DNA from 2 places in the Pallidibacillus thermolactis genome. Region 2 is predicted to be linked to the other one. Evidence: predicted binding sites of a transcription regulator. Region 2 holds the regulator's gene; the other holds the start of a gene.
The links. Region 2 encodes Rex, which represses fermentation and respiration genes when NADH is low (regulators of the CRP and FNR family bind a similar motif). Its sites were predicted from a motif close to TTGTGAAATATTTCACAA; they were not measured.
Positions count from the first base shown of each region.

Region 1 (7,181 bases), on a different contig from region 2:
AAAAAGTCCATGGACAATAAACATGGCAATTGCCCCAGTTACATTGGAAAACGATTGAATTGTCGCATAAATACCTTGAACAATCGTATCAATAATCATCCCGTTTTCCATTACAATGACAATTCCTCGAGCTAAACCAATAATAGCGGCTCCGTAAAAAATGTTTTTACATCCATCTATAAAAGTTTGAACAAAGGCATTTGCACCCATTTTATCAAAAATAGCGGTTAATAATGCAATAAGAATAAACATCGCTGCTAGTTCATTAGTCGACCAATCCCACCTAAGTGCACCATAAATATAAATACCGATTCCGAATATTAACGGGGTAAGTACGAACAGATGTCGCAAGTTGAATTCTAATGTTATACTTTTCTGCATTTGAACGTCTAATTTCGGGAACCGATTCTCTGCTAATATACTTTTCTTTGGATCTTTTTTTATACGATTTGCATACCAAATAATATAAAGTAGTGTAACGATTACAATCATCATAAAAATAACAAAACGATATGCTAAACCAGAATAAATAGGGAGCTCAGCTATTTGTTGTGCAAGTCCAGTCCGAATTGGGTCCATAAATCCAATGGCAAATCCGGAGTACGCCCCTAAATACATGACAGCAACACCGACAAGGGCATCCAAATTCATCGCCTTCGCTAAACTTATCCCAATCGGAATAAACGCAATAACTGAAATGGAAATAATACCCATTCCACCTAATATAGATAGCATGCTAATTATTGCTGCAAATAATAACCATTCGCGATTTTTTGTTTTTTGAATTGTTTTTAAGATTAATGCATCAATAGCACCAGTCTTCTCAATGACAGTAAAGGTACCTCCAATAATTAAAACGAGGAAAATCATATCTGAGGCACGAATGAATCCTTCTTGAATCGCTAAAAAAATGTCAAAAAAGTCGGTTGGTTGCCGTTCTACGAATTTGTAACTGTCTGGAACGATTGTTGTTATTCCAAGTTCATTTGTTTGTCTTTCAAAGGATCCTGCAGGAATGATATAAGTTAAAATTGCCACCAAAACAAGTACACAAAATAAAATAACATAAGCGTCTGGTCGAAAGTTTTTATTATTCTTATTATCTCGAAACATAGATCTGATGTCCTTTTTTCTTTCATTATTTCTCAAAACGAATAAATTATAGGGAAAACTTATCGCATTCGCAACCATTATGACTTATATGAGCACCAATATAATGATAATTGTAAAGAAAACCGAACTCAAAATTTCAGTTATTCCAATCGTCTTGATCGAAACTTTTTTACCGTATAAAATAATTGCTCTTATGGTACTAAATAAATAACTAAGAGCAAAACCAAATTGACCAATGATGATGAAAACAGCTTGCAATCCGATATGATATGCCCATGATACATATTTATACTTTACATTTTTCTTTTCCCGAATCATTGTTTTAACATAAAAAATTGTACCAAGAAAATATAAGAAAATAAGTAGAAAAATAAGGACGGCTTTTTCATCGATTATACCTGTCCCATAAAAATAGCTTGCAAGTCCACCAATTCCAAAAATAAAGACTGCAATTATATCATTCAATAAGGCTCGATCTTGTTTTTGCTTAGAAAAATACATGTTGATGTAGAAAAACGGAATCATAGCAAGTCCAAAATAAATGAGACACGGTTCGTCTAACAATGGATAAAGTAAAAATAGTAATGCTGAAAGGAAAAAGAAAACAAACGATTTTATAAATTCTTTCTGTTTCTTTGTTTTCTTTAGCGACATTAAGAACGGATACGTCGACAAATAGAGAAATAACCATGCTAAAAATAAAGGAATATGTCCAATTTTCGGATTTCCAAGTAGAACATTTAATAAAAACGGAATTATAAGCATCGCCCAAGCACCATGTTGTTTCGGTATCACTGGCTTCATGTCCTCCACCTCATTCCATTAAAAACTACACAAAATTATAATTGGTTTAACCATTTTTAACTGTGAATTTTTTTACATCTTTACCGTTTTTCAACTTTGCAATTGTATACGATACAAAATCCCGCTTGAAATTTACAAGCGGGATTAATTTTATTCTGATTTCGTATAATTGTATACAAGCTCATCCTGTTCTTCATTGTAATCGACAAAAAGATCATGACCATCAAAGAACCATAAATCACGTTCTTCTACATAAAATTGAATGCCTTCTTTTTCAGTATAAACAGCCATATCTAAAGGTGAATTATCTTTCGTAAAGCCTAATGCATAACCAGGTTGAACTGGACTCGTACCATATATTTGACTAAAAAATTTCACTTTGTCTCCTTTTTCCAACCCCATCTCATCTTTAAACCATTTAATCGCTGAATCACTTACTTCGATTTTCATATGCTCACTCCTCTGGACGAATCTAAACATTATTATAGATATAATTTCCTTTAATTACTATTGATTATACTTAGTGATGTTCTACTCTTTATATTAAAACATATTTTGGAACACTTATGTGATAAAATTCACTTATCATTTAAAAAAACAAACGCATTATATTTGACTTTTCTTTTTATTAAGAAAATAATGAATTTAGTTTAATAAGAACAAGTGAGGAAAGTTTCTATTAAAATAAAAAAATATGTGCATCATTCTGATTCAAGCACCGACCTGTATGCAAGAGCATCATTTCCAGGGCTATATTTCTAGTAATCGAAACGCCCTTACCATTTCATATAAGGAAAATACTATGACATAGTATATACATGCTCCATCACTCCAATCTGGTCGAGACTTTGTTGTTATAATCTGAAAGATATTTATCAAGCGAACACCATTACAAAAACTCAAAATAACCTTGCTTGGATCTTTTTTAAACTTGAATACCAAGCGTTTCTCTCATGAGACTAATCCGTTTGTCGTCGTAACCTGTATTATAGAGGTGATTTAATGAAAGATGTGATTGCCAATCAGTTTATCCGTTTTGGAGAACAATGTAAAAATTATTCACCAATGTATGAATTTTTTTCTTATAAAATAGCTAAAGATGATTTATTGTTAGATTTATGTACCTATGTCAAAGAGGGGCAGCCTATACCGAATCTCCTATTTGCAGCCGTACAATTTCTCCTATATAAAGGTTATGATCATCCATTGAAAACGTTTTATCCTAGTATCGTGGACGAACCTAAAGAACACAAACATGCCTTTCCATACTTCCGTGACTTTTGCCAAAAATTTAAACAAGAGATTATTCACCTTTTACAAACGAAAAATGTTCAAACTAATGAAGTTAGACGATGTACATTTCTATATCCTTGTTTTTCGAAAATATATAAAATGACAAGGAAGCCGCTTGCTCTTATTGAAATTGGCACAAGTGCAGGATTACAGCTTCTTTTTGATCAATACAGTTATTCCTATTCGACTGAAAAGCGATATGGAAATGTAAAAAGTAATGTTCATCTTAGTACAAAAATAAGAGGTAAATCAAAACCAGTATTATCCGAAAATAGTCCTCCTGTTCAACTTCGGATCGGGATTGACTTAAATATTGTTGATTTATCAAAGGATGAGGATCGTCTTTGGTTGTTAGCGTTAATTTGGCCGGAACATGAAGATCGAAGAAAGAAGTTTATCGAAGCTTCGAATTATTTTTTAAAGCATAAAAGTATGATTGAGTTTATTGAAGGTGATGGTGTACAACTTCTCCCTTCAATTATGAAAAACATTCCAACCAATTCGACTCTTTGCATCTTTCATACCTTTGTTGCCAATCAAATGTCAAAGGAAGTCCGCCAAACTTTATTAGAGACGATAAAAAAATAGGTCAACAAAGGGATGTTTTTCACCTTTATAATCATATTACAGATTCACTTCTACATTTAGATTACTATATTAATGGAAGAGAATACACGATTACCATTGCCGATATCGATGATCATGGCCAAGCGTTTACTTTGTTATGTAATTAGATTTTGTTGACTTTATAATTTTCAGAATATAAAATATATTATAACTAATTTTAATCACCACCCATTAAATGATAGAGGAAAAGGAGTGACTAAAATGATAACGCCATTAACACCTTTAGATTGGAAACGGCGAGCAGTCAAATATTATCCAAATAAAATTGCCGTGATAGATGAGGAAAAGGAGTTTACATACAAACAATTTGCAGAGAGAACAGACTTACTGTCGAAGGCTCTGTATCAAGCTGGTATACGCCAAGGGGACCATGTTGCCGTTATGCTTCCCAATACCCATTATATGTTAGAATGTTTTTACGGAATCGCTCAAATTGGTGCGGTCATGGTCCCCCTTAACTATCGAATCTCTGCCGATGATATGGCATATATTATCAATCATAGTGATGCAAAGATACTCATTGTCGATGAAGAGTTCACCCCTCCTATTGAGAAAATTGTCGATCGCTTAAATGTAGAACAAATCATCGTTGTTGCTGTCGATGGATTTGAAACAAATTTAAAAGCTATTTATTATGAAGATTTTATTAACCATGCTTCACATGTTGAACTTCCTCAAATACAAATTGAAGAAAATGACTTATTGACGATTAACTATACTAGTGGTACAACTTCAAGACCAAAGGGTGTCATGTTAACACACAGGAATAATTATCTCAATGCAGCTGACTTTTTATACCATTTACATGTTCACCATGATGATGTTTATTTACATACTTTACCTATGTTTCATGCTAACGGATGGGGTGGCGTTTGGGCGATTACGGCTGCTGGCGCAACCCATGTTTGCTTAAGAAAAGTAGACCCACCGGTCATTCTTGACTTATTTGAGAAAAAAAACATCACATTGTTATGTGCTGCTCCAATCGTTATTAATATGATTATGAACCACCCAAAGGTAAAAGAAACGAACGTCACAACGAAACCACGGATGGCAACAGCTGGAGCTCCACCTGCTGCTGCAATCATCAAAAAAGCACAACAATTGTTAAATTTAGAGATCATTCATGTTTACGGGCTTACTGAAACAACACCGTTTATTCTTTACTGTGAATGGAAAGAAGAATACCAAGGTTTATCTGAAGATGAACAGGCAAACTTGAAAGCACGACAAGGAATCGAAATGGCTTTTAATGGTGAAACAAAAGTTGTTCGTCCGAATGGTGAAGAAGTTGAATGGAACGGTAAAGAACTTGGTGAAATCGTTACCCGTGGCAATGTAGTGATGAAAGGTTATTATAAAGATCCTGAAAAAACGAAGGAAGCAATCGTTGATGGCTGGTTCCATACTGGTGACCTTGCCGTTGTCCATCCTGATGGATACATTGAAATTCGCGATCGTTCCAAGGACATTATCATTTCCGGTGGAGAAAATATATCTTCCACAGAAGTAGAAGGGGTACTATATAAACATCCTGCTATTTTAGAATGTGCTGTCATTGCTGTACCGGATGAAAAATGGGGTGAAGTACCAAAAGCCATTGTTGTTTTACATGAAAGCGCAGAAGTTACTGAAAAAGAAATCATTGACTATTGTCGAGATAATATGGCTCATTTTAAAGCACCAAAATCCGTTGAATTCGTTGAAGCTTTACCAAAAACAGCGACAGGAAAGATCCAAAAATTTCGTTTGCGTGAAAAATATTGGCAAGGCGTAAAACGAGTGAATTAATATGCACGAGAATATAAGGCAAGAGGTAGAGCGAAACTCCCCCTTGCCTTAATTAATTTTTCAATCTACTATTACTTTTTAAACTCCGCAAACAAATTTTTCACAGCTTCTACAACAACTTTCGTCCCGCCCAATTCCTGGGTTCCTTCCATCATCATCGCGATTAATAGATCTTGTTCATTCGTATTATAAGCGACAAAAAAACTGTTTTCCATTCCTTGTTCGCCTTGACTGGCTTTCGCGATTTCCGCTGTTCCAGTCTTACCTGAAAGAGGCAAGTCGCTCATATTAGCTGGCTTTCCTGTACCTTGTGTAATGACTTTTCGTAAGTAATCTGCGATTAGATCGGCATGATTAGGTGATACAACACTTTCTTTCCAAATTTGCGATTGATCTTCTTCTGCTAATAGAACAGGCTTAATGAGATTTCCTTTATTAAGGATAGCACCGTAACTAAGTGCTAAATGTACAATATTTGTTTGTACTTCACCTTGACCATAGGCGGTATCAGCTAATAAAATCTCCTCACTTAAACCACCTTCATTGGAAATTTGCGAAGGTTGTAATGCATATGAATATGGAATTTTCTCACCAAAACCAAACTTTTTCAGACCAGCAATATAATCCTTTTCACCTATCTCTAACGCCGTCTGTGCAAAATATATATTATCTGATAACACCATGGCATCTTCTAAATTCACAGGACGTCCCGGATCCGATACGCGTGTGACATAGTAACCTCCCCATGTGTCATCTTTTTGCCATTGTTTGCCCGTTATATTCCTTTCTTTATCTGGTTTAATTTTACCGGTTTCTAATCCGATAACTGCCGTGTAAAGTTTCATAACCGAACCAGGTGTATGAGGTAAGACAAAGCGATTCACAGTTGGTTTTAACGGATTATTTTCTAATTCTTCCTTTTCACTAGCGGACATGAACATATATGTATTCGGATCAAAGGAAGGACTGCTAACAATCGCTAAAGTCTCCCCTGTTTTTGGATGGATGGCAACTGCTGTTCCTGCATTACCGTTAAATTTTTTCAACATTTCTTGCTGGAAGTTACTATCTATAGTTAACTGTACCGTTTCGCCATTTTTTACTGGTTTTTCAGCAACAGTAATTCTTGTTTGATCAGGATTTTCTAAATAAATTTTCACACCATCTTCAGCACGTAAGCGATCTTCTAAAATTTGCTCAAGACCACGTTTACCAATATAATCTCCTGGTGAATACCCTTCCATTTCATCTAATTCTTCAGCTGTAATTTCTCCAATATAACCGATCAAATGGGCTGCAGCTTCTCCAATTGGATAAACCCGACCACTAACTTTTCGTGTTTGTACGCCTTGAATTTGTTCAATTTTTTCTATTAATCCTACTTGAGTATTTGGAACAGATTTAATTGGAACATAATAATGAGGTTGGACCCAGCTTGCATTTAATTTTTGCTCAATTTCATCAACTGTCAAATTCAAATAACCAGCAAGTTTTGATTTCACTTCATTTTCCTGACCCTCAATTCGTTCTGGAATAAGTCCAACTTCAATGAC
Region 1 is NZ_JAOUSE010000052.1:13,006-20,186, forward strand. It holds gene OEV82_RS13280 (YfcC family protein) at 1-1,113, opposite strand, end outside; gene OEV82_RS13285 (YwiC-like family protein) at 1,198-1,917, opposite strand; gene OEV82_RS13290 (HesB/YadR/YfhF family protein) at 2,068-2,367, opposite strand; partial or broken gene OEV82_RS13295 (DUF2332 domain-containing protein) at 2,920-3,944, shown strand; gene OEV82_RS13300 (long-chain-fatty-acid--CoA ligase) at 4,039-5,628, shown strand; gene OEV82_RS13305 (penicillin-binding transpeptidase domain-containing protein) at 5,700-7,181, opposite strand, start outside.
Region 1: OEV82_RS13285 (YwiC-like family protein) is a predicted target of Rex. The motif match lies at 1,978-1,995, and genes of this name have one in related genera.

Region 2 (7,181 bases):
CTTTTTCAGGCTCAGGAATGTCCGCAACAACCGCTTCAGTTGTTAAGAACATTGCAGCTACACTTGCAGCATTTTGTAATGCGGAACGAGATACTTTAGTAGGGTCTACGACACCATTTTCAACCATGTTAACCCATTTATTTGTTGCTGCGTTGAAGCCAACGCCAATTTCTTCATTTTTCAAGCGTTCTACCACAACAGAACCTTCAAGACCAGCATTTTCAGCGATTTGACGTACTGGCTCTTCTAATGCACGAAGTACAATATTGATACCAGTCTTCACATCACCTTCTGCTTCAAGAGCAGCTACTTTGTTGTATACGTTCATAAATGCTGTACCACCACCGGCTACAATACCTTCTTCAACTGCAGCACGAGTAGCGTTTAGAGCATCTTCAATACGAAGTTTACGTTCTTTTAATTCAGTTTCAGTTGCTGCACCTACTTTAATGACTGCAACACCGCCAGCAAGTTTAGCTAAACGTTCTTGTAGTTTTTCTTTATCAAATTCAGAAGTAGTTTCTTCTAATTGAACTTTAATTTGGTTGATACGGCCTTGGATCTTTTCAGTTTCGCCGGCACCTTCAACAATTGTTGTGCTTTCTTTTGTTACAACTACTTTTGAAGCACGTCCTAATTGTTCAATGCTAGCAGTTTTAAGATCTAAACCTAAGTCTTCAGTAATTACTTGACCACCTGTTAAAATAGCGATATCTTCTAACATTGCTTTACGACGGTCACCAAATCCAGGTGCTTTAACTGCTGCAACATTGAATGTTCCACGAAGTTTGTTTAATACTAATGTTGCAAGAGCTTCACCTTCAACATCTTCTGCAATGATTAATAATGGTTTACCTTGTTGTACAACTTGTTCTAATAATGGAAGAATTTCTTGGATATTTGTAATCTTTTTATCCGTAATTAAGATGTATGGATCTTCAAGAACTGCTTCCATTTTATCTTGGTCAGTTACCATATATGCAGATAAGTATCCGCGATCAAATTCCATACCTTCTACAACGTCTAATTCCGTTTTGAAACCTTTTGATTCTTCAATCGTAACAACACCGTCTTTGCCGACTTTTTCCATTGCTTCAGCAATTAATTGACCTACTTCTTCATCAGCAGAAGAAATTGCTGCAACTTGAGCAATAGATTCTTTTCCTTCAATTGGTTTAGAAATTGCTCTTAATTCTTCAACTGCTGTTGCAACTGCTTGTTCAATCCCTTTACGAATGCCCATTGGATTTGCACCAGCTGTTACGTTTTTCAATCCTTCACGAATCATTGCTTGAGCAAGAACAGTAGCTGTAGTTGTACCGTCACCAGCAACATCATTTGTTTTGCTTGCTACTTCTGCTACTAGTTTTGCCCCCATATTTTCATATGGATCTTCTAATTCAATTTCTTTTGCAATCGTTACACCATCATTTGTAATTAGAGGTGAACCGAATTTCTTTTCAAGAACAACGTTACGTCCTTTAGGTCCTAATGTCACTTTAACTGCGTTTGCTAATTTGTCTACACCATTAGCCATTAATCGACGAGCGTCTTCACTAAATTTAATTTCTTTAGCCATTATGAATGCCTCCTATCGTTGTAATTTATTGTAAAAACATTTATTTGAAAAATCTTATTCTACAATCGCTAAGATATCACTTTCACGTAAGATTAAATATTCAGTTCCTTCATATTTAACTTCTGTACCTGCATATTTTGAGAAGATGATACGATCGCCAACGCTAACCTCAAGGCTTACGCGTTCACCGTTGTCGAGTACTCGACCTGTTCCAACAGCTACAACTTTGCCTTCTTGTGGTTTTTCTTTGGCAGTATCTGGTAATACAATACCGCTAGCTGTTTTTTCTTCTGCTTCAACTAGTTCAATTACTACGCGATCTCCAAGTGGTTTTAACACAATAAACAACCTCCTCAACAAATAATCGATGATTTGTTAGCACTCGACATCACTGAGTGCTAAACCCAATTAATATAATAATCATTAATTTCCATTTTTGCAAGTATCAACTGTCAATAATTTTACATTTTTTTGATCTTTTTTCCAAATATTTAGTAAATCAAAATTTACCCATCTGGCCATATATGATCCATATATGGATGAAATAGTCTAAAGTCTATTGAATTAGTAGGAAATTCTATCGACTTTCATACTATTTTTTATTTGATTTTTTTATAATATAAGTGTACGGTAAATTTTGTATTATTTAAACTTCTACAAATCAATTCAGGAATAACAAATTTGCGTGTAGGTGAATATGTTGAAACAATCATATAAAATAATTTTAGTCAGTTATATAATGATGTTACTTTTACTTCAACCCGGAACAATTTTCATCTATAATATTCTTCAATTGTTCAAACAACAAGATTCATCCAGTTTACAATTAGCAGCCCTTTCAATTTGGTACTCATTTAGTTTTTTTACTACTCTACTTATTTCTCTCTACGCTTTAAGGGACGAATTGCAGCACGATCGTATCAAAGGCATTTCTTGGATAAAAATGTTCCTTTGGTCAATTGTGGGAGTATTTCTTGCACTTGTTGCACAAAGTATAGCCATTCGAATTGAGTTGCTCTTCGGTATAGAAGCTGGTTCTGATAATACGGAGACTATTCTATCACTAATAGAAAAAGCACCGATATTATTTTTTGTCACTGCATTTATAGGACCGATATTGGAAGAAATCGTTTTTCGAAAGATTGTTTTTGCCATATTAATTCATAAGTACAACGTTTACATTTCAGCTTTTATCAGTTCGCTTATATTTTCATTGGCTCATTTAGAATTTGAACACATATTACTTTACTTAGCAGTTGGATTGGTATTTTCTTATCTTTACTATAAAACCAAGCGTATCGTCGTTCCAATTTTTTCACATATATTAATGAATACAAGTGTAATTGTTTTATCATTGATTTAAAAAAGCGGAGGATTGTTATGAATTTATTAACCCAGGCCATTATTTATTTAATATTTGGTATTCTTTTTACCTTTTTCGCTATTCGGCATGTTTCCCTATATGGATGGGGATTTTTTGCGTATTTATTAGTCTTTTTCGCAACGTTGGACATCGGTTCGAGTATAAAAATATTCTATTCATATTGGAACTCACAACGGAACAAACGTAACATAAGAAAAAAATAAAAATATTTAATAGAAAAGGTTGTCCTCTTATTCAGTTTACTTCTAGAAATTAACCTTAATGAAGTAAACAAAACGGGCAACCTAAATTTTATGAATATGTCTTGCAGATCTTATTTGTTCCACTTTTTCAATTTTGCGATAAGCCATTTTGGAAATCAAAATACTAATTTCATATAAAACAAACAAAGGAATAGTAACCATTATATGAGACATGATATCTGGCGGCGTAATAAGTGCAGCTAAAATTAGTAATATAAAGTAGGCGTATTTACGAACTTTTGATAAGAAAGAAGGTGTAATAATGCCAAGTCGAGTTAAAAACAAAATGATAACAGGCAATTGAAATAAAAGACCAAAAGGAATGGTAATTTGAAACAAAAACTCAAAATACTCATTAATTCCGATAACTGCATTTAATTCCATTTGAGCATTAAGATGAAACATAAAGTCTACTAAAAATGGAAACAATATAAAGTAAGAAAACGAAATACCGCCTAAAAACAATAGAATAGAAATTGGTATGTACGTTAATGTAATTTTTCGTTCTTTCTTATACAATCCCGGTGAAATAAACGCCCAAAGTTGATACAAGATAAATGGAGCTGTAAATACACAGGCAATAAGAAAAGTAATCTGAAAATAGACTTTTAATGGATCAGTCAATCTGAACGTATTAAGTTCTAATCGAGTCGCTGTATTTGTTTGTTGTAAATAGATAATCAGTGGTTCAGTCAAGAAAAAACCACCGACGAAGGCGAGTATGAAAAAGCAAATAGTCGCGATTAGACGCCTTCTAAGCTCAGCAATATGATCTTGTATGGTCATTTTATTACCCATAGTGTCCATCCTAACCGATGTTCTTTATTTATAATACGAACTTCCAGCCAATTATAATTATATATGTATTTTAAATTCGCGTTTTTTCATTTTCCTCAACTTCTTCTGTGTCTTCAGATTCGTTAGAATAATTTTTTATAAAATACACGAACGATTGTAATTCGACCGCTAAATCAATATGATGAACATTTATTGAAGATGGGACATTTAATCTTGCTGGCGTAAAGTTTAAAATCCCTTTAACTCTAGTTTTAACTAATCGGTCGGTTACTGATTGTGCAGCTTGTGCAGGTACAGTTAAAATAACTACTTGTATTTCTTCTTTATTAAGTATTTCTTCCAGTTGATCAAGGCTATAAACAGTAACATCACTAATCTGTGTGCCAATTTTACTTTCATTTGTATCAAACGCGTAGCAAATTTTCGTATTATTATTTTTCGTAAAATTGTATCGTAATAACGCTGTTCCTAAATTACCTACACCAATTAATGCTACTTTTGTTAGTGCATCTTGATCAAGGGTTTTTCGAAAGAAATTTAATAAATACTGGACATTATAGCCATAACCTTTTTTTCCTAACGCACCAAAATAAGAAAAATCTCTCCTTATCGTTGCTGAATCCACCTTTACTGCTTCACTTAATTCAGCCGATGAAACACGGAGTTTTCCAGATTGATATAGATTTTGCAAAAAACGGTAATATAATGGTAATCTTTTTGCTGTTGCCTTTGGAATTCTTAATTGTTCTGTTGCCATAAGTCAGTCCTCCAATGTTGATATATTTCAATTTATACTAGTTGTTTATTTGTTTTAAATAATATTTAACACACAAATATTTTGATAACGTTTTCTTTATATCTCGATAACTATTATATTCGATAAAAAATACAGATTTCCTTCTTTTTTACATACTTTAATTTATAATACACAATTTTCATTTAAAAGTCTTATTAATTGTTGTTCTATAATAGTTTGTTTATTCTTTCACTGTCCTTATTTCCTTACTTCATATAAAATAATTATATAGCAAAAAGGTTTAACATTCAGTCGAAATATGGAAAATTATACTAACGACCTTTCCTAATAAAACTATTTGAGGTGTACGTTATGATTTTGCTTCAAGTCAATCAGCTGACAAAATATTATGGTGCTGATCTTATTTTACATAATATAAAATTAGAAATACAAACAAGAGATCGAATTGCTCTTGTTGGGCGGAATGGATCTGGTAAATCAACATTATTAAAAATTATTGCAGGCGAATTAAATTATGATTCAGGTGAGATTATTAAACCCAAAGATGTTACCATTGGCTTTTTAGACCAATATACGGGTTTAGATACTGACAATTCCATCTGGGAAGAGATGATGAATGTTTTTCAGGATCTAAAGGATATGGAAAAACAACTTAGATATCTAGAACAACAAATGTCAAAGGAAGACGTTTATCAAAACGAGATGAAATATAATAAAATCTTATCGGAATATGATTATTTACAAAATGAATTTAAAGAAAAAGGCGGTTATCAATATGAAGCTGACATCCGATCAGTTTTACATGGTTTGAATTTTGCCGACTATAGTTATGACACAAAAATCTCTACATTGAGCGGTGGACAAAAAACAAGATTGGCACTCGGGAAACTGTTATTGTCAAAACCTGACATTTTGATCCTTGACGAACCGACAAACCATCTTGATATTGAGACATTAACCTGGTTAGAACAATATTTACAAACCTTTAACGGTGCAATTCTTATTGTTTCTCATGACCGGTATTTTCTTGATAAAGTCGTAAATCAAGTCTATGAATGTGCCAATAACACTCTGACCCGTTATATAGGAAATTACAGTAAATATCTTGAACAAAAAGCAGCCAACTTTGAACGAGAAATGAAAATGTACGAAAAGCAACAAGAAGAAATAGCTCGGATAAAGGAATTTATTGCACGCAATATTGTCCGTGCCTCTACAACAAAACGGGCACAGAGTAGAAGGAAAATGCTGGAAAAAATGGAAATAATGGACAGACCTAGCATTGACGATAAATCGGTTTCCTTTTCCTTTCAAATTGAACGACAGAGTGGGAATGAAGTTCTAAATGTATCAGATCTATCAATCGGCTATAATTCGAATATCTTATCGAGTAACATTCATTTTCGTGTAACAAGAGGAGATAGTATTGCTCTTCTTGGGCCAAATGGTGTCGGAAAATCCACCTTATTAAAAACCCTTGTTGGTAAGCTCACGGCTATTCATGGATCAATTCAGTTCGGGACAAACGTCAATATCGCTTATTATGATCAAGAGCAAGCCGATTTAACATCCAATAAAAGTGTTCTGAATGAACTCTGGGATGAATATCCAATGAAAACAGAAAAAGAAATACGAACAGTATTGGGCAACTTTTTATTTTCCGGAGACGATGTTTTAAAACCTGTATCCACATTAAGTGGTGGTGAGAAAGCTCGACTTTCTTTAGCAAAACTAATGCTACTCAATGCTAATTTATTAATTTTGGATGAACCGACGAACCATTTAGATTTAGATAGTAAAGAAATATTGGAGAATGCTTTAGTGGATTACCCCGGGACAATTCTTTTCGTCTCGCATGACCGATATTTCATTAATCGGATAGCAACAAAAGTGTTCGAACTTACTAAAGATGGCATCAACGAATATTTAGGTGACTATGATTACTATGTTGAGAAAAAGGAAGAAATGCTCGAATTAAAAAAATTAACTGAGGACGAGAATCAGAAAAATGTGAATAAGTCTCCGAAAGAAGTAGAAAAACTCGATAATAAATCTCGTTATGAATTAGAAAAAGAGCTGAAAAAACGCGCACGACAAAGACAACGGCGGATAGAAGAAATCCAAAATCGAATTGAAACTTTAGAAGAAATGATAAATGAAAAAGAACAATTGTTTATTAATCCTGAAATATATACTGATCATACAAAAGTTGCAAACTTAAATGAAGAAATTAATCAAGCAAAAAAAGAAATGGAAGATTTATTAGAAGAATGGGCTGAATTAGAGGATGAATAAAATTTTAGGTTGCTTTAAGTAAATTCACTTAAGGCAACCCTTTTTTAACACAATATAATCTCCTTATGCATTACGATTTCTTCTTTCTAGAAAGAATTGTATATTAATATTTATACACTTAATCCA
Region 2 is NZ_JAOUSE010000062.1:5,922-13,102, forward strand. It holds gene groL (chaperonin GroEL) at 1-1,579, opposite strand, end outside; gene groES (co-chaperone GroES) at 1,634-1,918, opposite strand; gene OEV82_RS14285 (CPBP family intramembrane glutamic endopeptidase) at 2,280-2,942, shown strand; gene OEV82_RS14290 (YdiK family protein) at 2,960-3,166, shown strand; gene tatC (twin-arginine translocase subunit TatC) at 3,248-4,003, opposite strand; gene OEV82_RS14300 (redox-sensing transcriptional repressor Rex) at 4,074-4,760, opposite strand; gene OEV82_RS14305 (ABC-F family ATP-binding cassette domain-containing protein) at 5,112-7,055, shown strand.